4 regions of the Paenibacillus sp. FSL F4-0087 genome follow, and region 1 is predicted to be linked to each of the others. Evidence: riboswitches for the same ligand, from Rfam matches in the RefSeq annotation. Region 1 holds a riboswitch; each other region holds the start of a gene.
What was found. A riboswitch is a leader RNA that binds a small molecule or an ion and turns the genes downstream of it on or off. The one in region 1 is predicted to bind cyclic di-AMP.

Region 1 (5,946 bases):
TTGTTAACCAGGTTGATAAGGGGCGCACCCTTCAGGAACATACCCACTACAAGTGAAACCAGCCCTAAAACTAGTCCGATAATCGTTGAAATTTCCATCATACACCTCATCCATGAGATAAAATTGAATCCTTTCAAGCGGCTTTATTCGGGCTTCCGGACGAACGTTACACCGCAATCCGTTTAATGTTAGGCATCCTTTAGGGTTGCAGAAACAGTTAAAACGGTCATGTATAGTATTTATCGACCAGATGGCCTTTTTTTTTAAGGGTTATTTTCAGGTATAATAAGATCAAATCTGCTCCTTAGGGGCTAAATAGGAGTGAAAAGCCAATGGGCGTAAAGCATGGACGAGATTATGAAGGAATATTGACAGATTTGACAGAGGCTATAGGACGAATACCGGACCGCTATGTTTTCTTTGAGATGGATGAGGAAGAATGGTCACGCCTTGGTGTAACAGAGCAACTTGAAGTAGATGAGGCGCTCGCTGAAGATCTGTTCTATGCACTGGGTGAGGAGTCGGTCATTCCGGTAGGAAGTGGAGTGGTCATTCATGACAAGGATCAGCACCGAATTCATATCTTAATTGGGGAAGAAGAGCTGACTTTTGTACCGCTCATTTAGTATGTACCCATAAGATATTTGGCATGGAAACCTGAGTTGGAGAATCTCCCTAAAGCCTTATGGTTAGTGGATCTAGCGCCATTTGTACTATTGGAATTTGAGGCTTGTCCGTGGTAAGATGATAGTCATGAAACGGGCGAACCGCAGGGCGGTGGACCTATGCGTTTGGGTTGCTATGGGTAGCACCAAAGGTTTCGGTGGCAGTATGGACAGTTGTCTATGATGAGCCATCATATGGGGAGGAAGATAACGTATGGTTTTTACGCAAGAGGAAGTCGAAGCTCATCTGGGAAGGCTGGAAGGCTGGGAACTGGAAGAGGGACGATGGATTGTCCGCAAGTTCGTATTTTCCAACTACATGAAAGGGATTGCATTTGTGGATGAGGTCGCAGCGATTTCGGAAGCATTCAATCATCATCCTTTCATTACAATTGACTATACAACGGTCACACTGCGTCTCACGTCATGGGATGAAGGTGGCATCACATCTGTAGATATTAAAGAAGCGCAACAATATAATGAGGCTTTTGAGAAAATGAGGTCGGAATAACCTGGATCGGTTATTATCGCACTACCGGAAATGAGTGAAACATACATGTCAGACGATAATCAGAACAAACCTCTTATTGCTGTCGTAGGCAGCCTTAATATGGATCTGGTGGTGAAGACGGACATCATTCCTGAGGAAGGCGAGACGGTGAGCGGGGAGGAACTGCACTATTTGGCCGGGGGCAAAGGCGCCAATCAGGCGGTTGCTGCTGCACGACTGGGCGGACAGACAACGATGATTGGTGCGGTAGGTTCGGATGGTTTTGGTGAACGCCTGCTGCACAGTCTAATGGAAAGCGGGGCGGATGCCTCGCAAGTTCGCATTCTGGATGATACCGTTACAGGTACGGCCTCCATCTGGCTCTCCAAAGGAGATAACCGGATTATTGTCATTCCTGGAGCAAATGGGCAGGTTGTGCCTGTGATGCTGGAAGAGGCGGATACGTTAAAAAGCCTGACTGCAGCCGCAGCGGTGCTGCTGCAGCTAGAGATCCCGCTGCCCGCGGTCACCCGCGCCGCCCAACTGGCGGCTGAAGGCAGCGCATTGGTGGTGCTCAACCCGGCGCCTGCGGTGCCGGGTCTGCCCCAGGAGCTGCTGCGGTGCGTCGACGTTGTCACGCCGAACCGCAGCGAGCTCGCCGTGCTCACCGGCCGGGATGATCTCCGGCCGGAAGACGTGGATGCGGCGGTCGCAGAGCTCGCCGCATCCCTCGGGGCCGCTGTCGTCACGACGCTCGGCCCCGAGGGGGCTGTGTACGCGGCAGCGCCTGGCGGCCGCGTACAGGCAGGGCGTGCCGGCGCGTGCCGTGCGCCCGGCTACGCCGTAAGCGCCGTCGACACGACCGGCGCTGGCGATTGCTTCAACGGCGCGCTGGCAGTAGCCCTCGCGCGCGGAGAGACGCTGGACGCGGCGGTAAGCTTCGCCATGGGCGCAGCCGCGTTGTCCGTGACGAAGCTCGGCGCCCAGTCCGGGATGCCGTCCGCACGTGAAGTGCAGGCTTTCCTTGCCGAGCAGAAGGCAAAGAGCCAGTAATCGATGCTTGCTTTAGCTGAATCAGAGGCCGGAGGGCAGGCAGGATACGCTAATGCATCTAGATAGCCACAGCATAGTGGATATTTTCATCGGAGCATCCCTGAAATGAGCAAGAGGCTCTTACTTCCCTGTACGGGAGAGTAAGAGCCTCTTCTCTGTATAACCATTGATAAATCCAGCAACCCTGCAATACGAATACGGGTTGCCTACGTTGTGCGTCTAGCGTCAGCATGGTTTAGAGCATGCATAAAGAGCAAGAGGTGACTAAGGCCACCCACACTCAATATACATGAACCGCCACAAACTAATCGCCTTGAAAGACTTCTTCGATTACTTCTTCTCCGCCAGCCACATCGCAATATTCGCGATTTCTTCATCCTTCAGCTTGTCTTTGAACGAAGGCATACCGCCACTTTTACCTTTGACAATCGTGGTATAAATCTTCTCCACATCGTCCTGGCTACCAATCTTCTGCAGACTAGGGCCCATACCCCCTTGAAGCTGATCACCGTGGCAGGTAATACAGTTGGCTTTGACCAGTGCCTCAGCCTGTCCTGCATCCATTGTAACTTGCGGCATCGTCGGTTTCGCTTCTTCTGCAACTTCCTCTTTCCCTGGAAGCGTAAACATTAGTACAATAGCTAAAGCGCACGCTGCAAAAAATACCCCGCTCATGATCCATTTGTGCATCCCTTATGTCCCCTCCAGAATGAAAGATCATCTAACTTGAAACTATCCATATCATTATAACGGAACCTGTAGTGACATCATAGCATTTTGTGGTAATTTTTTGAACTAATCACATAACCGGGGACTTTCTAGGGTGATTTTAAGCTCTTTTTATCCGCGTGGACCTTCATAGACCATACAGTAGAAGGGCTTCAAACCGCTTGGTGTCTGTCGTTCGTATGTATCCTGCGTAACAAATCCGGCTTTGAGATAGACGCGAATGGCCCGGTCATTCCAGGTCAGAACTTCCAGATCGATTTCGTTTGCAGGGTTCCGGCGAATGGCTTCCTGCACAATGGCGGAGACAAAAGCCGTTCCTTGACCATGACCACATCGTTCCGGGTGCATGCCAAGCCCAATGCGGGTGACACCTTCAAGTGGGAAGTATTGAGCGAAGCCGCAAATTTGTTGATTCTCTCCCAGCACCACCACATATTGTTCCTTCCGCAGCTGGGGATCGCCGAATTCTACTTCGAGTGCTTTCATCTGCTCCCAGGGTAGCCAGCTATAAATATTATAAGGCGGGTCATACTGCCAATTGCAGATGAGCTCCGCATGTTCTTCTTGCATGGGCACAACGTGAAACGTCACAGGGGCTTCATCCATACAACTGCACGCTCCTCTCATTGTGAACAAGCTATAATGATTCTGATTTGTCCATATACATATGTCATTCCATATCTAAGCTTGTTTCCACTCTACAAAAGAGGCGTTCATTTGGCAAGTCCTCGTTTTTGAAAAAAAAGTGAAACAAAAGTTCCGGTAATTTCGTTTATATTATAGTGGGATGGGTAAAAACATTATAAGAGCACGGACAAAGCAACGAAAATTAGCTTTTTAAAAAAAAGTTAAAGTTAGGTTTGATAGCTGTCCCGAATACGTTAAAGGAAACGAAGCACAAAAAAACCGCCGGATACATTCCTGCGGAGAATGTACCAGACGGTTCTATTATGCTTCGTTACAGTAGTTTTATTGTTACAGCATGACGTTGCTCAGCTTGTCCCTAGTCGATGGCCAATGTCTCATATGCGTCCGTGCTCATAATGCGTTTAGCGCCAACATAGCGGTTAGCCCAGTAGCTTTCGCTTAATGCACTGATTGTAACTCCTTTGGAAGAAGAGGAGTGTGCAAACTTTCCATCCCCTACAAAGATCCCTACGTGTGAGACCCCTTTGCCCGTTGTATTGAAGAATACCAGATCACCTGGTCTCATTTCCATACGGGATACTGAATCACCCATGTCGAATTGCGAGCTCGATTGGCGAGCCAGATCAATACCCAGCTTGTCGAATACATAACTTGTGAACCCAGAGCAGTCAAAGCCGTTAAGCGTTGTTCCTCCGCTTTTGTATGTAGTTCCCATTGCTGAATCAATGACTTGGTCCATTTTTGAATCTGCGAATGCGCTGCCTGCTCCAAGCGATAATGCGAATGTGATGCTGAGTACAGCTGCGGTTAATTTCTTCTTAAACAAGAGATATACCCCTTCCAATGCCTGCGAGGTTAGCTTAAGGATTCGGTTGAAGGTCCCCTATGATCCCTCTGTTGCAAGATCAATTCACCCATAACTGGTTCCCCCGCTTCCCAGGTGCTAGGAATTTGGCTATGCTAGTTATGCACCTGCGAAATCAAGAAATGACGATTAAATTTTAAGTAGTTACAAATATGAAGGTAAAGATTACAAAGTTGTTACTAAAAACTCACTGCGATTATTGTAACAGAGGTATATCACTTTGGCAACGTTTAACAGCAAAATTAGCAAAAAAAACCTCGACCTTTGACGGGGAAAGGTCGAGGTTTGCTTGTTTAAAGGTGTTTGATGAAAACAACTTTACATATAGATGGTAACCATTTTTAACTGTGCACGTTAATCCTTGACCGAGTTGGACTGCCATAACCGGAAATGGGCGCATATCTTCCATAAGCTCAGCAAGCACCGGGCAAGTGGATACGTCTGTTGTAGTATAAGACCAGTTAAGCCCGTTAGTAACCATGAAGCTGAAGTGAAGGCGCCAAAGACCAGGAGATGAAGGCCACCCAGCAGTACGGCAATGCCAATTAGAGTGATGACCTGGCGTAGTGCAATCCATAGAGCTTGAAACGTACCACGTGCTCCGCCTTCCCCATCAGGAGCCGAGATACCAAACTGCATGTACAGCAGGACATGATGGATAACCCACCCGTATACAATCCAACCAGCAACATAGGGAATACCAGGCAGGAGCAGATGGAGGGAATGAAAACCTTCCATAAGGATGGAATAAAGTTTTGGTGCGATCCAATAAGCCGGTAGCAGCAGCAATAGGGTGCGAATAGTGTGGAGCAGAAGCATTGGTTTCCACAAATTTTTGATGCCGCGAATGAATGGAATGCGCTCTTCCGAATGATTATAATGCTGGAGCGAGTAGAGCAGCCCTGCCTGAATGAGAGGGCTAATTAGCATCCGTAGCAGCAGCATAGCCCCTAAAATCCATAAATAGCGATGGACCTCTGGATTCATTGTCAGGCCGAGTTGGCTCTCCATTTTGAATAAAATTGTACTGAGTTCCCCTGCATCAGGGTCGGGATAACGCAGGAGTAGCGGAACCACAGCTGATTGAACCATTCGATAAAGAAAGTATCCCCATACTAATTGATAGAGAAATAAGAGTGCTGCAATGAACATATGCTGACGGACGAGAAACCAGCCTTCACGTATTTTCGCTTTCACTGTATCCACCTCACCATGACAGACTTCCGAATATGGCTTCTATAAGTTTGGTTGCACTCATGCTCCAGCGGGATTTGGTTGGCTCATCCAGTCCGGCTTTCAGAAAATTGTTCATATGATGGTTCTCCAGCACAATCGTGTACAGCGGATCAGTCATGGCCCAGGAAACAGGGGAAGTATAGGTCAGTTTGTAGGTAATGCGCTCCTCGCTGCCATCCCATTCTTTCGTCATGGTTTTCCCATCTTCGAACATAATTCGAACAGGCACCTTCTTATATTCACTGCCTTTTTTCTGGACT
Region 2 (5,946 bases), 2.8 Mb from region 1:
ATCTGCATCATTTTTTCTTCCATGCGCTTCATGCCGGCACTTGCAGTGTCGGAGCCAAATCCGTTCAGCGCCTTGTTGATTTCGGTTTGAGCTTTTGCAGCGTTGTAGCGCGCAACCAATGTTTCACGTTTGTTTTTCATTTGCGTCAATTGTTTGCGCATTTCGTCCAGCTTGCCACGAAGGTTATCGGCAGAAGCCTTGTTTTGATCATAGCTTGTTTTGTACTCGGCCATCTTCTCTTCAGCGACCTTCTTCTCTTCCAATGCCCGACGAGCCAAATCCATATTCTGTGCACGCGCTGCTGTATGTGCTTGCTCCTCACGTTTCTTCACGAGAGCTTCCTGTTCTTCAAACAGCTGCTTGAATTTCTTCTCAATGGCGATCTGTGCAGCAACAGCTTTCTCCGCATCTTCCAGATCTTCCTGCATATCCCGGATATATTGATCCGTCATTTTGATCGGATCTTCTGCCTTGTCAATAATAGAGTTAATGTTAGACATCGTTAAATCGCGCAATCGTTTGAAAATGGACATTATGGTATTCCTCCTAGTCGATAGTTCATCCTTGTATATAATCATACATACGTGGCAATGTTCTACTCGTTTCAATTTTAACAAAAAAAATCATAAAAAACGATTTTAGCCTGCTTAGCCTAAATGGAACTATTGAATCAATCGACCCGTTTGGCACAGCTCTTCATCAAGCAGCTTCTCTGCAGTCTGCACAATCTCGTCAATCTGCATCCGCGTAATTTCATCAAAGTGAATCCCCATTATTACGGTAACGGTTACCTTTAAATGAAGGGCAGCCTTACGTGCCAGTCTCTCACACAACTCTTGTTCTTTATGCCCTGGAATATGCACCGTAGCCCCACTCACTCGTTCACGGTCTGGATAAAATGTGGCTACTGCTCCAATATGTGATCTTCCTCCAGTTACCATAAACACTTTGTCTTCCCCTGCCTCAATCACCTGTAAACGAACGGAGTTTAAATCGTATGTACTCATTTTGCTCCACCTGTCCTTTTCAATATGTATATGTATGGTGGAATTATGGCTCCGATTTAATGAATCAGCAGTGAAACATCTCACATCATGCATAAATACGGATGGCCCCGGGCATACCAAAGAGAACGCAATTTGGGAAAAGGAGGCACGAACATGCGTATACGCCTCATCATGTTATCCATCATGGTCATTCTTCTGGGAGGAAGTTATGCTCCTGCTCAGTTATGGGCTTCTTCAAGCCCGCAAACCGAACCTGCTTCGAAGTCTGATTCTCCTGAAGAAGAACAGTTGACTCTGGGACAACTCAGACAGAAATATGCGGATACGTTCAAAACCAATGGCCCCTCAACAAAAAAGGTCGCTCTGACTTTTGATGATGTTCCTGATCCACGGTTCACACCGCAGGTGCTGGATATTCTAAAAAAATACAAGGTGCGGGCTACGTTTTTCATTGTAGGAAATCGCGCTGAGAAACATCCGGATCTGGTGAAACGTATGATAAAAGAAGGGCATATTGTGGGCAATCACAGCTACAATCACCCGGAATTCAGCAAGCTAACCATGAATGCATTTCGCAAACAAATCTTACATACCGGGGATATTATTCGAAATCTAGCGGGTTACACTCCCAAAATGATTCGTCCACCCTATGGTGACATTAACGAGCAACAGCTCCAATGGGCAGCCAAGCAACATTACAGCATCGTGAACTGGAACGTTGATTCTCTGGACTGGAAGGGCCTCTCCAAAGAGGAAGTCAAACAAAACATCCTGTCCGCCGTCAAACCAGGTTCCATTGTTCTGCAGCATGCAGGAGGCGGTGTAGGATCGAAGCTGAGTGGTACGATCGAGGCGTTGCCTGAAGTTATTGAAGAATTGCGAAACCGCGGGTACGAGCTGGTGACTTTGGACGAAATGCTGGAACTGCCAAAGGGTAAATAGATTTGATACGGCAATGGATATTCAAAAGGGTGTTCTTCAATCACATTATTGTGATTGGAGAGCACCCTTTATTGTTTAATTTAGATTAAGTTGGAGTCACATATGATGATGTGCAGCTTGCTTTGATTTTATTTCAAAATGTAAAGTTCCACATCCTGAATACCAAATGTGCTCACGGATTGCTTGCTGCCAGGAATAAAGATATCGATCTTGTGTCCTTTAATGGCACTGCCCACATCACGAGCCGTAGCGACAAATGCCTGTTTTGGCAGTCCTGGATGTGTATGACCTGTCACCAGTACCTTTGTACCCAATGGAATGATACTTGGGTCTACTGCAATGGTACCCAATTCAAGCGGATTACCGAAGTAATCCACAGCACCCCATCCTCCATTTTCGGAAGCATCAGCGGAGTATGCTGTTGCTTTGACGTCGACAGCTTTGCTGTAATCAAACGTTTTTCCCCAGGCTTGTACAACTTTACTATCTGCATTAACGTCAAGGCTTGCGGCAGTTACCGTTTTGGCCTCCGTTTTTGCTGCTGCAGCAGAAGCTGTGTTTGTTGTTTTACCAGGGATCGTAATTTTCAAACCACCATAAATGTTGTAAGCTGAAATGTCATTATTAGCTTTAATAAGAGAGTTAAGTCCAACTCCATATTGTTTGGATAAGGTGTAGAAGGTATCCCCCTCTTTGGCCACATGAACTGAATCAGCATGAGCCGGAACGGCCTGAATGAGCATTGCTGCTGTCAGCAAAGCTGTTGCTGTTTTGGCTATACGTTTCTTGTTAATCATGGTCTTCCTCCCTCATTATGCCTGCGAAGTTAGTTGTCGGATTCGGATGGAGGAAACCACCCTATAGGTTCAATTACATTTAAGAATTTATGTAGCCCTAATTCACCCCAAGCCGTGTGCAAATAATTCTTCCCCTAGCACACTCTGCATCATTACATCCCACACTCCCAACTCCGGAAGTTTCGGCAGGAACAAATATATCACAATTTTGTAACCAGGGGTCGTAGTAAATGTTACCATCTGGCTAATTCACTTTAATATTTAGGCTGAATTCAAGCCGTTTTTTCAAATAAATGTCTATTTGAGCTTTAATCATTGATGACAGAAACGTTACTTTTTATGTAATTCCGTGCGTATCCTTACATAACAAAACAATCCCTGCCGACGGTTCGTCGACAGGGATTGTTGAGGGGATGAAATTCTCATCCAAAGTATAGATTTTGCATTTTCATCTTGATCTTCATCCTTATTATTGGATGGTATTAGAGCACTTTAGCGAGGAAGTCACGTGTACGTGCATGCTTGGGCTCGCCAAACACTTCAGCAGGCGTTCCTTCTTCTACAATAACCCCACCATCCATGAACAGGATACGGTCTCCTACTTCGCGTGCGAAGCCCATCTCATGGGTTACAATAACCATAGTCATGCCGCCCTCTGCAAGCCGCTTCATGACATCCAGTACTTCACCGACCATTTCAGGGTCCAGTGCTGAAGTAGGCTCGTCAAACAGCATGACATGCGGCTGCATCGCAAGCGCTCTTGCAATAGCGATCCGTTGTTTCTGTCCACCGGACAGCTGATTTGGATAAGCGTCTTTTTTGTCAGATAGGCCAACCGTCTTGAGCAAATCTGAGCAGATTTGTTCCGCTTCGTGTGCAGATTGTTTTTTCACTTTAATGGGAGCAATCGTAATATTCTGTTGCACCGTTTTGTGCGGAAACAGATTGAAATGCTGGAATACCATCCCCATTTTTTCACGTGTTGCATTAATGTTATGTTTGGGGTCAGTGATCGATACACCTTCAAAATTAATTTCGCCTGAAGTCGGCTGCTCCAGCAGGTTCAAACAGCGCAAAAATGTACTTTTCCCCGATCCGGACGGACCGATGACCACGACAACCTCGCCTTTGCCAATTGTTACATTAATGCCCTTGAGCACATCGTTATTTCCATATGATTTGTGTAATTGTCTAACGTCTATCACTTGCACTCAACTTCCTTTCCAGTCGACCCAGCAGCTTGGACAAAATGAACGTCAGCACAAAGTAAATGGCCGCTGCAATCAGGAATGGATTCATTCCTTGGTACGTAATGTTTTTGACTACACTTGCCTGGTACATAATGTCCACCATACCAATAACCGAGATGATGGAGGATTCCTTGATAATGGTCACGAACTCATTACCGATCGCCGGCAACACCGCTTTGAACGCTTGTGGAAGCACAATGAAGCGCATGGCCGCACCTCTGCCCATCCCCAGGGAACGAGCTGCTTCCAGTTGACCGCGATCCACACCCTGTATACCTGCCCGGAAAATCTCGGCAAGATAGGCACCACTATTAATGGATAGTGTGATAATCCCCGCCTGAAGTGGCGTGAAATTAATCCCCAACGTTAGAGCAAGACCGTAATAGATAATCATCAACTGAACCAGCATTGGTGTACCACGAATAACTTCAACGTAAGCTGTTCCGATCCAACGCAGAATGGAAACGTCATGCAGACGGAACAAACAAATGATCAAACCGATAATTACCCCGAAGATTACACCGAGTGCAGACAGTAAGAGGGTGTAGCCCACACCTGTTGCATAAAAGCTTTTGTACTGCCAGAACACTTGGAAAATGTTTTGGTCTTTTTTCACCTTGTCTGCCATCAACTTGCTTGCTTCAGTAACCATCTGATCGATTTTATTTTCGCTTTTCAGACGCTCGAGCGTTCCGTTCACTGCACTCAGCAATTCCGTATTGCCCTTACGAATCCCGATTGCCGCTTCGGCCTGCTCTTCATCCGGAATAGCTGGAGCTAATCCAATCACGTCATCCAGGTAACCGGCAGCTACTGTATCCTCAACGATTGCAGCATTTACACGATTGGTCTGCAATTGCAGTACGATATCAGATATTTTATCAAGTGCTGTCAATTTTGCGCCTGGGATTCCCTGGCCAATCGTTTCCTGAATGGAGCCTTTTTGGACACCAATTTTTTCATTTTCCAGATCAGCCATGGTTGGATATTTATCTTTATCCGCATTGCGAACCATGATGACTTGCTTTGATTTATAATAGGTATCGGAGAAGTCAATGCTTTGTCTACGATCATCCGTTGGCGTCATTCCCGAGATGACCATATCCACCCGACCACTCTGCAACGCAGGAAGAAGTCCGTCAAAACCCATATCCTCTATTACAAGTTCTGCGCCAAGATCGGCAGCAATTTCTTTAGCAATCGAAATATCAAATCCGACAATTTGGTCTTTACCATCAATCACTTTATGGAATTCATATGGTGCAAAGTCGGCACTTGTACCGAGCACCAGCTTTTTACTGCCTGAATTGCTTGTAGTTCCCGTTGCCATCGCAACAGGTGCAACCGTAGTTAGCAAGACCACAAAAGCTAGCAGCATCATGGTGTAACGACTAATCAATTTCAACCCTGTTCTCCCCTTATAATACTTTGTATGCTTTCTGTTGTTGATGCCTGAGTCATTATAAAGTAGAATGCATGATTATGCAATGCATTTCGACAGGATTCGATTACAGCCCGTTTCTGAAAAATAACCGCAACTATGATATAATTATTGAATTATTTTCATTTTTGCTTAAGGAGTCCATCATGACACATACCAAAACACAAATACTAACTGTTATTGACCAATATGCTTCCCGTTTTAAGGAGATTTCATCATACATTGGTGCCAATCCCGAACTTGGTAACGAAGAATACCTTGCTTCTGCTCGGTTAAAAGAAGAACTTGCCTACCATGGTTTTTCTGTAGAAGCTCCTGTCCTTGGTTTGGACACCGCATTTATCGGTACGTATGCTGCTTCCAAACCAGGTCCGACGATTGCCCTGTTATGTGAATACGACGCACTTCCGGAAATCGGTCATGCTTGTGGGCACCATCTAATCTGTATGATGAGCCTCGGAGCTGCGGTAGGTCTGAAGTCCATACTGGATGAAGTCGGCGGAACATTA
Region 3 (5,946 bases), 1.4 Mb from region 1:
GTCCTGTTCATCCTTGATCTGTTTGCAGACAGCGCAGATGGGAAGCAGTCCACGCAAAGTACGCACTTCAGACAGGGCCTTCTTCAATTGGCGTTCTGTCTGTTTCTGTTCGGTAACATCCGTGTGTGCAATCAATGCGAGATCAGACAGCAGGGATGGGTCGGCCTGAATCAATGGGGTGAGTTCCAGGCGGAACCACCGCTGTTCGTTGTGGACAGTTTGGACGGCGATGTCGTATGTATAACTGTCTTTAAAAGGTGCAGTGATACTTTTTAACTCCTGAACAATTTTCGCATTCTTTGTTTTCTCCTCGCGTAATGTCCACCCCTCTATAAGGTGAAGGTAATGAGGCGGTTCAGGTGCTGTTCTGGAGGAGCCTGTAACGCTTGGATTTGGAAGCAGCTGCCCGAGTCCGTGTTGCCAAGCGGTGTTGCAGCTTCGAATGATCCATTTGTGGTCGACGATGATGAGCTGGTGCTGGATGGACTGGAACGATAATCTCTCCAGATCGGATATTAAGTATCTCATGAAATGAGCTCCTCCTTGGCAGAAATTTTATCTTAAATCATCTGGTATTTCCAAAATGTCAGCGACCTGGTGCCTGAACCGGGTTGCTTTGCGTGTGCCGTGAATGAGATTGGACAGACGGTATGGCGGAATGCCATACTGTTCACAAAATGTCTTTTGGTCGACCTGGAGTTCGGTTAGTCGTCGTTTAATGGCCCATCCAAAAGGAGTCACAGGTTTCTTTTTGTTCAAAAGGGTTCACCCCTCGTTGGAATGTAGTGTTCAGCTGGTTATTCTTGGTGTAAAATATACAGATATGCGAGCTGTATGTTTTATTATATACGTATTTGCGTCATCTAACAATTAAAAAAGACGTAAAAAAGTGTATTTTAAGATATTAAATGGCGTAAATACGTTAAATAGACAAAATAAATGACATAAAAAACACGCCAGCAAGGAGGTTGCGGCGTGTTTTTTATATTTTTACAGTGTGAGGAGGCGGGTTATGAAGGGATGGGGACAGATTAGGCTCTGTAGGCGTGAAGCCCTGCTCCAAGCATGTGGAAGCTTGGGAACAACGTTTTCATGGACATTGAGGTTGGTTGTGCCGGTCCATCGGCAGCGGAGGCGCTGACGGTATGCCATTCATGCTCCAGATCTGCGGCCAGGCGAACCAGCAGGTCCTGGATTGTATCGGTATGAAGAGGAATCACTTTGGAGGCTTCGGTTATGCAGGCGCTCATGGCTGAATGCAGATAACCAAGGACCGCCTCCTCGACAGGGATTTCGAGGTGGTGGTTAATCCAGGCGTGAACGGTGGAGAGGCAGCCGACGGATTCATACTTAGCCAGGGTTTGTTCGAGATGGCTAAAATCAATCCAGGGGTGGAGTGCGTGAGCCAGCTTAATCAGTCGTTTGCCCATTGTGGAGGCGTGTTCTCTAAGATTGACTGGTGTCCGCTGGACATGGACGAGCTTGTCGATGAGGGCTGTACGCCATGCGTCATTATGATCTGCGGCAGTATATATGCCTTTAATCGCCATGCCTTCCAGACGCACGATGCTGGGGTGCAATTGACAGCGCATGAATGATTCGAGATCTTCGGCGTTACGAATGGTACCTTCAGCGATATGGGTATCCATTCCGAAGGAATGGGTGAAGCCTCCAACCTGGATAGAGGAATCAAGCAGTTTGACGTAATCGAGCAGCTTATTCCCACGGTTCACGATCTTTCGCCTCCTACGTTCGTTAAATGTTATATTAAATAACATTTATACTCCTTTTTAGTTCGTTTTATGTTCGTAAATCCGAATTATATGATATATATATTCACATAAATATCCGCTTTTTGTCAATAGTTTCTTGGTTTTTAAATATTTAATCTGTTTAATGTTATTTTATATAACTTTATGAGTTATGTTAAACTGAGGGGGGATAAAGGATGGCACTACAAATAAAGTAGAGTGATCGACCTAATCGGATATACAAACGAGATCAAATTTAATCATATGCACTTCGTAGGAGAAAATGACGAGATTATACGATTTATGGAAGGGAAAACGCAGTTAAAATGATATTTATAAAAATGCTTTACTTTTAAACATGAACCGGGTATAATCAATTCTGTTGCCGATTATTTACGACATGCGGTCGTGGTGGAATGGCAGACACGCTATCTTGAGGGGGTAGTGGGTGTATACCCGTGGAGGTTCGAGTCCTCTCGACCGCATCATAAGAACGATTAGGAAGAAGCTTCCCATATGGGGAGCTTCTTTTTTATGTTTTTTTACAGTAAAGATGAGTCCAGACAAAAAAAGGTCACCCGTTTCCCTGAATGCATGTTCATTCTGTCTTCAGGGGTCGGATGGCCTTCAGTTGTTATTTAAGCAATTCTTTGATGTCTGCTTCAATTTTATCGGGTGTTGTTTTGGGAGCATACCGTTTCAGAACACGTCCGTTCTGATCCACAAGGAATTTGGTGAAGTTCCATTTGATGGCTTTGGAGCCGAGTACACCCGGTGCTTCTTTGGTAAGATGCTGGAATAGAGGGTGAGCGCTTGAACCATTCACATCGATTTTCTCGAACATCGGGAAGCTGACACCATAGTTCATCTGACAGAACTCGGCAATATCATCAGAAGAGCCTTTTTCCTGTGCAAACTGGTTGCTTGGAAAACCAAGAACTTCAAACGGGGAGTCTTTAAACTTATCCTGAAGTTCTTGCAGACCTCTGAATTGAGGTGTGAGTCCGCATTGGCTTGCTGTATTCACGATAAGCAGTACTTTGTCACGATAGTTGGACATTTCAACTTCCTGACCGCGAAGGGTGTTTACTTTGTAGTCGTAGACTGACATGAAAATCGCCTCCATTTCATATTCTTCTTCCTTCTATTATATTGATTGCAATTAAATATTGCAAAATTAATATTGCTTTTTTAACTCAATTTGAGGCTGTCGTGTATGATCTGTGACTGATTTAATACCTAATTATCGCTAAAGAGAGAATTAGAGAGCTTTGATGAGATGGGTAGAGAATGGATGCGTTGTAAGCGCTATTATTGATGGGAAATGGCAAAAATCCGTCGATTCGGTGATCTGCGCAGACTTTACACCAATATGGCACGGGTGTATGATTCATATCGTAATTCCAATTTAAATTAAATTTTACATGAAAAACGAAACAAACGATAATATCGCTCTGATTATTGATTATAAAAGAACGATGTTTTAATCGCTGAGTTTCCATTCATTCATGGGTGGGAAACGGGGGAACCAACAGGATGAACTGTCCAGGACAGTGGGCATCCATGGGGTGAATTTTCCGGTGACAGCCGGAAATAGGGCGACTCTCGCGCCCGAATCCGTCAGCTAACCTCGTAAGCGTTAAAGGGAGAGGCAACAAGCCGTACGCTGGTTCATAGTGTCTTTTTGCTATGGATTATTGAAGAAGCGTCCGGGAGGCCTTGGTCCCCCACGCTTCTTTTTTGTTGTCTTTTCACGCCAAGGGAGGAACGAATGATGGATAAAGAGATGATCTTAGTGACTGCTCCAAATGAAGCAGGACGTAAATTTATCAAATTGCTGATGTACAAAAAAATGCCGTTTGCCGTTCTGACCAACAGTGCAGGGGAAGAGCGCAGGCTCCGGAGAATCGGTGTGGAGCATGTCATTCGCATGAACACGGCTGCAGCTCAGAAATGGTTTTTGCCGCAAGGTAGTGTCGGCAATGTTTTTATTTTTGAAAATAGCCTAAACCTGACCTGTCGATATTTGCAGATCTGCCGCTCCTGGACATCCAAGTCCTTGTGTGTCATTACGGAACAAAGCCACCCCAAAGGGATCTATCGGGGAATGGGAGCAGACCGTATTGTATATTCCTTGAATGGGGAAGTTGGGTTTCTGCTGAATGGCTAGTGGCTAGTACTATTCCTGTGATTGATCCAGTGTCAGCTGCCTGTTATAATTGAAATCATAAATAAACGGAAACTTGAGGAGACTCATGCATGTTGGTGGGTCTTCTTTTTTATGGTTTGGGAAATAGGGATAATTTCCTGTGGCTAACGAGGAGGAATAGGCGTGCCGGATGTACGTGGAATACAATGGTTGTTCTTTGATGTGGGGGATACGCTCGTGGACGAATGGGAGCCGGTAGATGATATTATCGGTCAGTTCGTTCGTGAAGCTTGTGCGCTTGGTTATCAGGTGGAGATGCAGACGGTGCGAGAACTATTTGCCGCCTCCTACCGAAATTACGAGCAATGGCCGATGAAATTGGCTATTCGTACCCTTATCAGCGACAAGGGGCACCGGGAACAGATACAGGAGAAGCTAAAGTTCCGCAAAGAGCTTGAGCGGCCCTTCGCGTCAGCCGACGCTGTTCTCCAGACGTTATCGCAACACTATAAGATTGGTATCATTGCCAATCAGAGCCCGGGGACGGAAAATCGGCTGGATAGCTACGGCTTGCGCAAGTATGTGGATGTGCTGGCCTGTTCGGCTGAAGAAGGAGTGTCCAAGCCTGATCCTGAATTGTATGCTGTAGCGTTGAAACAGGCGGGATGTAAACCCGAGGAAGCGGTCATGATCGGCGACAGGATTGATAATGATATTATTCCAGCTAAGAAGCTGGGTATGCATACGATCCGGATTTTGCAGGGTTATGGCAGGTTCCAGCCGGAGCTTGCGGATGCAGAGCCTCCAGACTGGACTGTTGAATCACTGGAGGAACTTCTTCCATTGTTAATGGTAACTCAAAGTTCAGACAACTAAATAAGAGCAAGCCGTATTTAAGATCTAATCGGTATGAATTAGATGGCTGCTCAAACATATAAAAGGCTGATCGTCTCAAGGGATACATGACTTGAGTTGATCAGCCTTTTTGAGTTAGACAAAATATTGCGTAGTTCCGTTTAACTTAGAATAACAGAATGGTTTGGATAATCAGATACACATTCAGGACAACGATAACTCCGGCAATAATCCAGGAGATGATTTTGAGCCACAACTTGTTGGCAAAGGCCCCCATGCTTTTTTTGTCACTCGTAAACATCACCAGTGGAATGACGGCAAAGGGTAGCTGTAGCGACAGCACAACCTGGCTCAGAATCAGCAGTTCCTCTGTTCCGTGCTCTCCGGCAATGGCTGTTACGATGACGGCTGGAATGATTGCGATTAGACGTGTAACCAGTCGACGAAGCCATGCTGGGATACGAATGTTCAGAAAGCCTTCCATTACAATCTGTCCGGACAACGTGCCGGTGAGTGTTGAGTTCTGGCCGGAAGCCAGCAAGGCTACACCGAACAGGATGCTGGCGATGGTAGTACCCAGCAGAGGTGTCAGCAGATGGTATGCATCTGTAATTTCCGCGACCTGAGTCATACCTGCACTATGGAACACGGCAGCAGACACAATCAGGATGGCTGCATTGATGAACAGAGCAAGCGTTAAAGCGATGGTTGAATCCATGGTGGAATACAGAATCGCTTCTTTTTTCCCTTTTGGCGTTTGTTCAATCTGACGGGTCTGCACAATGGAAGAATGCAGATACAGATTATGGGGCATGACGGTTGCACCGATAATCCCGATGGCAATGTAGAGCATAGCTGGATTTTGCAAAATCTCGGCACTGGGTACAAAACCATGCATGACGCCGCCCATATCCGGTTTAGCGAGAAACAGGTCAATCCCGAAGCAGAGGGCGATGGTGGCCATCAGCACAATTACGAGCGATTCCAATGCACGGAAGCCTTTGTTTTGCAGCAAAAGAATGACTAGTACATCGACAGCGGTAATAATGACGCCGTATAACATGGGAATGTTGAACAGCAGCTTGAGCGCGATTGCCGAACCAATAACCTCGGCAAGGTCGGTGGCTGCAATTGCAAGCTCACACAAGATCCATAACACGATCACAACAGGCATGCTAAATCGTTCGCGGC
Region 4 (5,946 bases), 2.2 Mb from region 1:
TTAATCATATTCGGGAGCTCAACCTTGAGCATATCAAGCAGCATAAATCTACCCGATTTCTTGACGGCCTTCAGCGTGTGCTGCCCATCAGGCAAGCCCGATATGCTGTATAGATTCTGCTGTGCCAATCTTCCGTTGCGATACGCACTGACCGTTTCCTTGAATTGACCATCCACATAGATATCCATATCTCCCTGTGACTGGTCTACCTCCGTGAACAGTTGGATCCCTGTTCCTCTGAAGATATATTCAAAAGAATCACCATTAGTCTCGGTATACTGTACATCATCCTTATAGTCGCCCATGCCTCTACCAGTACTGCGGGACCATGAGCCATTGTATTTAATTGCCGGATCGTCGTTATTGATCAGGACATAACGAATGCCCGTTGTATCGCTAACTCGAACAGTAAGAGTTTGCGGATCACCAGCACTGAAATTGATAACGAAGTCTGTTGTTCCTACATGCAGTTGGGTGAGATATTCTTTTTTGATGTTCACTTGGTCATCGACCACCGTGTAGTCGTCTTCACTGAGCATTACTCCGTCATTTTCAATGCCAGTTAATGTATTTCCGTTCAAAGTGAGCGTGACAGTAATGTCCTTCTGTTGTTCTGTTGCCTTGTCAAAGTCAGCAGAAGCCGGACTAATGGTGCTGTTCTGCTCTCCTGTAGGAATTTCCCTTGTTACTCTAAGCGCATCCAGCAGCATATACTGGCCTGATTTTTTGACGACTTTCAAGGTATGTGAACCGTTAGTCAACCCAGCAGCACTATACAGCACCTGTTGGGCTTCTCGTTCATCATCGGTATAAGCGCTAACCGTTTCAGGCGTTCCATTGTCGAGTGTGACTATCATGTCTCCCAGACCCTTGTCCTTCTCCGTCAGCAAATCAATACCTGTGCCCGTGAAGGTATATTCAAAATAATCGCCGTCATCCTCAGTAAAATGTACATCATCTTTGTAATCTCCGAAACCTCTGCCGCTATTTGGACTCCATGAACCGTTGTACTGAATATGGCTATCATCATCATTAATATAAACCACATCGGTAACAGCAGCCGCATCCATGGAAGCAGCATTTGCTATATTTTCTGTATTCGCGGTTGGGTCAACTTCAGCTTCCAAGTCAGCTCCTTGTTGCGTATTCATATTCGCTGGACCAGTGGTCGAGGAATCCGTAATAGCGATGCTCAGATCCTGTCTGCCATCGATTTGCTCCTTGCCCCCGTTTCGCTTCCAATCTCCACTATAGCGCATGCCCGTATCATCATCATTAACAGCTGATGTACCGCTTAATGCGGTTACCTTAAGCATCCGGGAAGCATGGGGTTCCAGTACGCCGCCACTGAATTCATGATTAAAATTCCCCAGTTCGGAATGGCTCCAGAGATCACGGACCGAAGCCGTACCTTCGAGGCCAATATCACTCCATTTCACTTTGACCTCGGCACTCCGATTGCCCAGATTGAACAGAGCTACATTGTACGTACCATCTCCGTTATTGGCATACCAAACCTGCTGTTTGGTGTCCATGGAAACCGGATGGGCTGGACGACCAGCCTGATTGACCGCAATGACTTCGTCATTCGTCAGCAGTTCCAGCCCATAGCTGTCCAGCCTGGTCAGATCATTACCTGTATAAAGTGGTGCTGAAGAGATTGCCCAGAACGTGGTAGCGGTCTTCCGCTCGTCCCTGGTCAGACCATCCATCGAGCCATTCCCGACATTCAGTGAATCGAAGTCGTTCCAGCCTCCGGGACCTGCATCCCGCCACCAGAGGGCAGCGATGGGGAACAAGCGGGAAATACTCGACCATTCGGTCAATCCCTTACTGCTGTCATAGGCTTCAACATCCCAGTCGATCCTCCAGCCGTTCGCATACTTTTTCCAGAAGTCCACGTAATTGTGGTCAAGCGCCCAGGAAAGCTCAAACCAGATGTTATTTCTGTCCAGGGCTTTGGACCAAGCCTCCACATCACCGCGTGCATCGCGGCTCAGGTTATTAATTCCCGATCCTGGCGTCACACTATCGAATTTGACAAAATTGATACCCCACTCTCCAAGAAGATCCGCGATGGAGTCAATGTACTTCTGTGAGCAAGGGTTCGAAAAATCAATTTTGTACGTGTACGAATCCCAAGCATCCATAACAACGAGCGGTTTTACTGCAATATCTTGCATACGACATGCCCCGCCCGTTCCATACACCTCAAGATTTTTATCATAGGCTGTGATGGATAATCCCGGAATCAGATAGATTCCGATCTTCTGTCCATTATTATGGACATAATCGATGACCTCCTGAAATCCATTTGGATAAAGAACAGTACTCGGAATAGGACGGCCGTATTCATCTTCGTCACCGTTCCAGCCAGCATCAATATTAATGTATTCATATCCATGGGCTTGCAGCTTCTCGCGCATGGCATCCGATTGCTTCTTAATACTCTCGGCAGATGTCCAGTTACCCGCCCCGTCATATACTTGCATGCTGTAACTACTCCAACCCATATACGGCTTTTGGGCCAGACTCTTATCTGCTGCTTGTGCCACATTACCTGTCGTTCCCATAATTCCGAACTGAACTGCCGCAATCATGAACACCATGAAACACATTGCCATCCTTTTTCCGATTCGTTTCAAATTATCCCTACCCCCTCTGAATTTGGTCAATCAAATTCCTGTTGATAGCGCTTCCATACGAGAAGAGAATAGTGTATAGTGGATTTCCAGGATAGGTACAATTCGGTATTTTACGTACAATTCACCTGAAATATAGGGGCAAACCGTCGCAGAACAAACATATTTCCATTAATGGATAAATAAACAAATAAAAACTTCATCTTTGCTCAAATTAAGGGAATGGGTTGAAGACAACCAGGATGAGCAATCACTCTAATCCGTAAACAAAGAAAAAAGGTTCCTAGAGTGGCAGTAATGCCATTCTAGGAACCTTTTTCGTATTACATATGATGCGGTCGAGAGGACTCGAACCTCCACGGGGGTTAGCCCACACGGACCTGAACCGTGCGCGTCTGCCAATTCCGCCACGACCGCGTATGTTGTATCTCCGAGAAATTACATCGCGGCGACAAGAAATAATATATCATGTGCAGGTAATTAGTGTCAACAAAAAAATATTCCTTATTTAATATGTAAAGCTGTACTCATCCATCATTTCATGCAAAACAAAAAACTAAGGCCAATACAATTGATGATAAAAAACTGTCTGAATGAATTATATGTTGGAAGGCCAGTTCCGTACCAGGCCTACCCACCTCCTCTTTAAGGTTTTAGGAAGCTGGAATCCTGCATTTGAAACAGTAGTTACTTTTTTGTCATCTATCAAAACTCAACATTCGAGTTATTTCTACATAAATAGCGATAATTCCGTTAACATTGAGATGATAAGAAGTGTTCAAGAACGGTTTGACATTTTCGCATTTATGCAATATAGTTTCAAAAGGTTACAAAAACTTAATTATTCATTTGCCGAGTTTCATGTTTGAAAACGGGGGAACCATTTTGGGTGAATTATTCTTATACATAGGAAATATAGGGAACCTTCTACCGAACCCTTAGCTAACTCCGTAGGCATCGAAGGGAGAACAAAAATTTTGAAAAAGCTTATCATCTCCATTTTTGGAGCAGCAGTATTATTTACATCTGGTGCAGCAAGCACAGAGGCAAGCAGTATTAACACCGTCGTTAACAACATGACAGGCATACCTTACAAATGGGGTGGTACTACACTCGCCGGGTTTGATTGCTCTGGATTTATGAGATATATTTTCAACAAATATAGCATTGAATTACCACGCACTTCCCAGCAACAAGCTAAGGCCGGAACGCCGGTATCCAAAGCTAATCTGCGTACGGGTGACCTGGTATTCTTTAATACGATGGGCAGTGGCATTTCACATACAGGTGTATATATCGGGGGCGGACAGTTCGCTCATGCTTCAAGCAGCAAGGGTGTCAGCATCACTCAATTATCTAATCCTTACTTCAACGATCGTTACGTAACAGCACGCCGGGTAACAGGACAGTTTATGTATAACAAAATGCTGGGCAAAATATAAGTTAACACGAAAAGGCTTCGGTTATAACCGGAGCCTTTTCTTTGTCTATCTTTGTCTACATTAATATTGATTTTCTAGAGGTACACAAGGTCATCATCCGTCTTAACCAAAGCTTTTAATGTAAAGCCTTCTGTACTCTCATTGCACCCTGAGACAACGCATGGCCTCCGCCAACTGCTCCAGCCACAGCAACCGTCTCCATAATCTCTTGATCGGTCGCTCCTTTGGCACGCGCTTCTTCCACATGGTAAAACGTACATACCTCATTGTTTGCAAACAGTCCAATGCCCAGCGCAATCAGCTGTTTGGTCTTGGCATCAATCGCCCCTGCCTGAAAGCACTCTCCAGTGAACTCATGATAAGACTTCACCACAGCTGGCAGCACGTCGCTTAATTCACCAATCTGATCTTTATAGGCATGAACCTTATCATTCATCAGTGTCATGGTTACCGCACATCCTCTCGGCTGATATGTTACAAGCTCTCACTGTACCTATCTTCTCTCCCGAGAGGTGCAATTATGCCAAAACATCCATGGTAAATGAACCTAAAAACGCATGTCCTATTCTTCGAGCGGGCTCTTACGTGGTTCGCTGAACAACTGATACTGATAATTCCGATCAAGCTTAACCACACGACGATTCTGACGGCGAATGAGCACCTGCTCCCCGTCCCAGGCCACTACAATGCCTGTCACATCATTGGACTGAATCTCGTCCCGTACTACCCTTACTTTTTCACCCGATAAACGCAGTGCATCCAATTCTGCATCACTGATCATATTTATGGCGCCTACTTTCCCAAAAAAATTATTTACAAAAAGAGACCTAAATGAAAAGTCATTTAGGTCTCACGTGACTGTATTGGACTGTCATGTCATTCGAAATATGTCCCGACTGAAAGTTACCGCTGCGCGTGCTCTTTGCTGTCGTTCTTCTCAAACCAAAAATCAAGCACTTTGGCGGACATCACACGTTCTTCAAGGTACTCCACTTGATGCGGTGTAAATTGTTCTTTCCAAGAGAAGGACAACTCTTCGCACAAGCCTACAATCGTCAGCAATTCTGACCAAGCAACGTAGCGTTTGTACCAGAAAAATTGAGGATGTTCAATCATATAGGGATAAAGGTCATCGAATTCCGTATGTTTACAATCCAGGGCACGCTCAAAATGTACTTTCGATTCCGCCAGCTTATCAATAAAAAATTGTTCTGTTGCCGGTTGGTTACCCATGGTGTTGCCTCCTCTCCCTAACATAACCCCATTATAAATGAAATCAGCGGTCATGCAAAGGCATTGTTATAAAAATAGGCACTTTTTCCTTTAAAAAGTCACAATTCGTTATCGTCGAATTGTACAGTGCCATCGTTCAGTGAACGAATGCGCACCAACGCTTCAACCGGGATACCCTGCTCACGAATAGTGCGCGCTCCGGCCTGAAAACATTTTTCGACCACGACACCGAATCCGACCAGTTCCGCACCCGAACGTTCGATAATTTTGATGACACCACGAGCGGCATCGCCATTTGCAATGATATCGTCAATAAACAAAATACGGTCATTCTCATGAATATATTCACGGGACACCATAATATCCGTTACGATCCCTTTGGTAAAAGAAGGCACTCTTTCACAGTAAGCGTCGGGGTCAGCCAAAAGTGTTTTTTTGCGCCGGGCAAATACCAGTGGAACACCCAGTTCATGTGCAGCAGCAAAAGCGACCGGAATCCCGGAAGACTCCACTGTAATGACCCGGGTTACACCACTTTCACGAAAACGAGCGGCAAATTCCCGTCCCATTTCCATCGTCAGTGCAGGGTCAATCTGGTGATTCAGCAGACCATCCAGCTTCAGCACCTG

Region 2: it holds a riboswitch for cyclic di-AMP, as region 1 does, so the genes downstream of both, MHB84_RS25255 (3D domain-containing protein) here and MHB84_RS12530 (C40 family peptidase) in region 1, are expected to answer to the same signal.
Region 3: it holds a riboswitch for cyclic di-AMP, as region 1 does, so the genes downstream of both, MHB84_RS06040 (hypothetical protein) here and MHB84_RS12530 (C40 family peptidase) in region 1, are expected to answer to the same signal.
Region 4: it holds a riboswitch for cyclic di-AMP, as region 1 does, so the genes downstream of both, MHB84_RS02360 (C40 family peptidase) here and MHB84_RS12530 (C40 family peptidase) in region 1, are expected to answer to the same signal.

Annotation. Positions count from the first base shown of each region.
Region 1 is NZ_JBBODJ010000001.1:2,671,747-2,677,692, reverse strand. Features, by position in the region: gene motA (flagellar motor stator protein MotA) at 1-98, opposite strand, end outside; gene MHB84_RS12555 (hypothetical protein) at 333-626, shown strand; gene MHB84_RS12550 (4a-hydroxytetrahydrobiopterin dehydratase) at 880-1,176, shown strand; gene rbsK (ribokinase) at 1,222-2,208, shown strand; gene MHB84_RS12540 (c-type cytochrome) at 2,539-2,898, opposite strand; gene MHB84_RS12535 (GNAT family N-acetyltransferase) at 3,049-3,543, opposite strand; gene MHB84_RS12530 (C40 family peptidase) at 3,941-4,411, opposite strand; cyclic di-AMP (ydaO/yuaA leader) riboswitch at 4,415-4,552, opposite strand; gene MHB84_RS12525 (hypothetical protein) at 4,805-5,647, opposite strand; gene MHB84_RS12520 (M1 family metallopeptidase) at 5,658-5,946, opposite strand, start outside.
Region 2 is NZ_JBBODJ010000001.1:5,482,210-5,488,155, reverse strand. Features, by position in the region: gene MHB84_RS25270 (PspA/IM30 family protein) at 1-533, opposite strand, end outside; gene lpdD (prenylated flavin chaperone LpdD) at 663-1,007, opposite strand; gene MHB84_RS25260 (polysaccharide deacetylase family protein) at 1,161-1,949, shown strand; gene MHB84_RS25255 (3D domain-containing protein) at 2,078-2,746, opposite strand; cyclic di-AMP (ydaO/yuaA leader) riboswitch at 2,749-2,944, opposite strand; gene MHB84_RS25250 (amino acid ABC transporter ATP-binding protein) at 3,229-3,951, opposite strand; gene MHB84_RS25245 (ABC transporter permease subunit) at 3,938-5,401, opposite strand; gene MHB84_RS25240 (M20 family metallopeptidase) at 5,584-5,946, shown strand, end outside.
Region 3 is NZ_JBBODJ010000001.1:1,237,087-1,243,032, reverse strand. Features, by position in the region: gene MHB84_RS06065 (hypothetical protein) at 1-528, opposite strand, end outside; gene MHB84_RS06060 (Rha family transcriptional regulator) at 556-759, opposite strand; gene MHB84_RS06055 (urease accessory protein UreF) at 1,032-1,733, opposite strand; tRNA gene MHB84_RS06050 (tRNA-Leu) at 2,154-2,236, shown strand; partial or broken gene MHB84_RS31345 (hypothetical protein) at 2,342-2,410, shown strand; gene MHB84_RS06045 (glutathione peroxidase) at 2,386-2,862, opposite strand; cyclic di-AMP (ydaO/yuaA leader) riboswitch at 3,230-3,405, shown strand; gene MHB84_RS06040 (hypothetical protein) at 3,526-3,921, shown strand; gene MHB84_RS06035 (HAD-IA family hydrolase) at 4,084-4,776, shown strand; gene MHB84_RS06030 (Nramp family divalent metal transporter) at 4,922-5,946, opposite strand, start outside.
Region 4 is NZ_JBBODJ010000001.1:516,062-522,007, forward strand. Features, by position in the region: gene MHB84_RS02350 (X2-like carbohydrate binding domain-containing protein) at 1-2,645, opposite strand, end outside; tRNA gene MHB84_RS02355 (tRNA-Leu) at 2,976-3,059, opposite strand; cyclic di-AMP (ydaO/yuaA leader) riboswitch at 3,483-3,614, shown strand; gene MHB84_RS02360 (C40 family peptidase) at 3,620-4,084, shown strand; gene MHB84_RS02365 (carboxymuconolactone decarboxylase family protein) at 4,200-4,529, opposite strand; gene MHB84_RS02370 (hypothetical protein) at 4,647-4,865, opposite strand; gene MHB84_RS02375 (hypothetical protein) at 4,988-5,317, opposite strand; gene MHB84_RS02380 (xanthine phosphoribosyltransferase) at 5,416-5,946, opposite strand, start outside.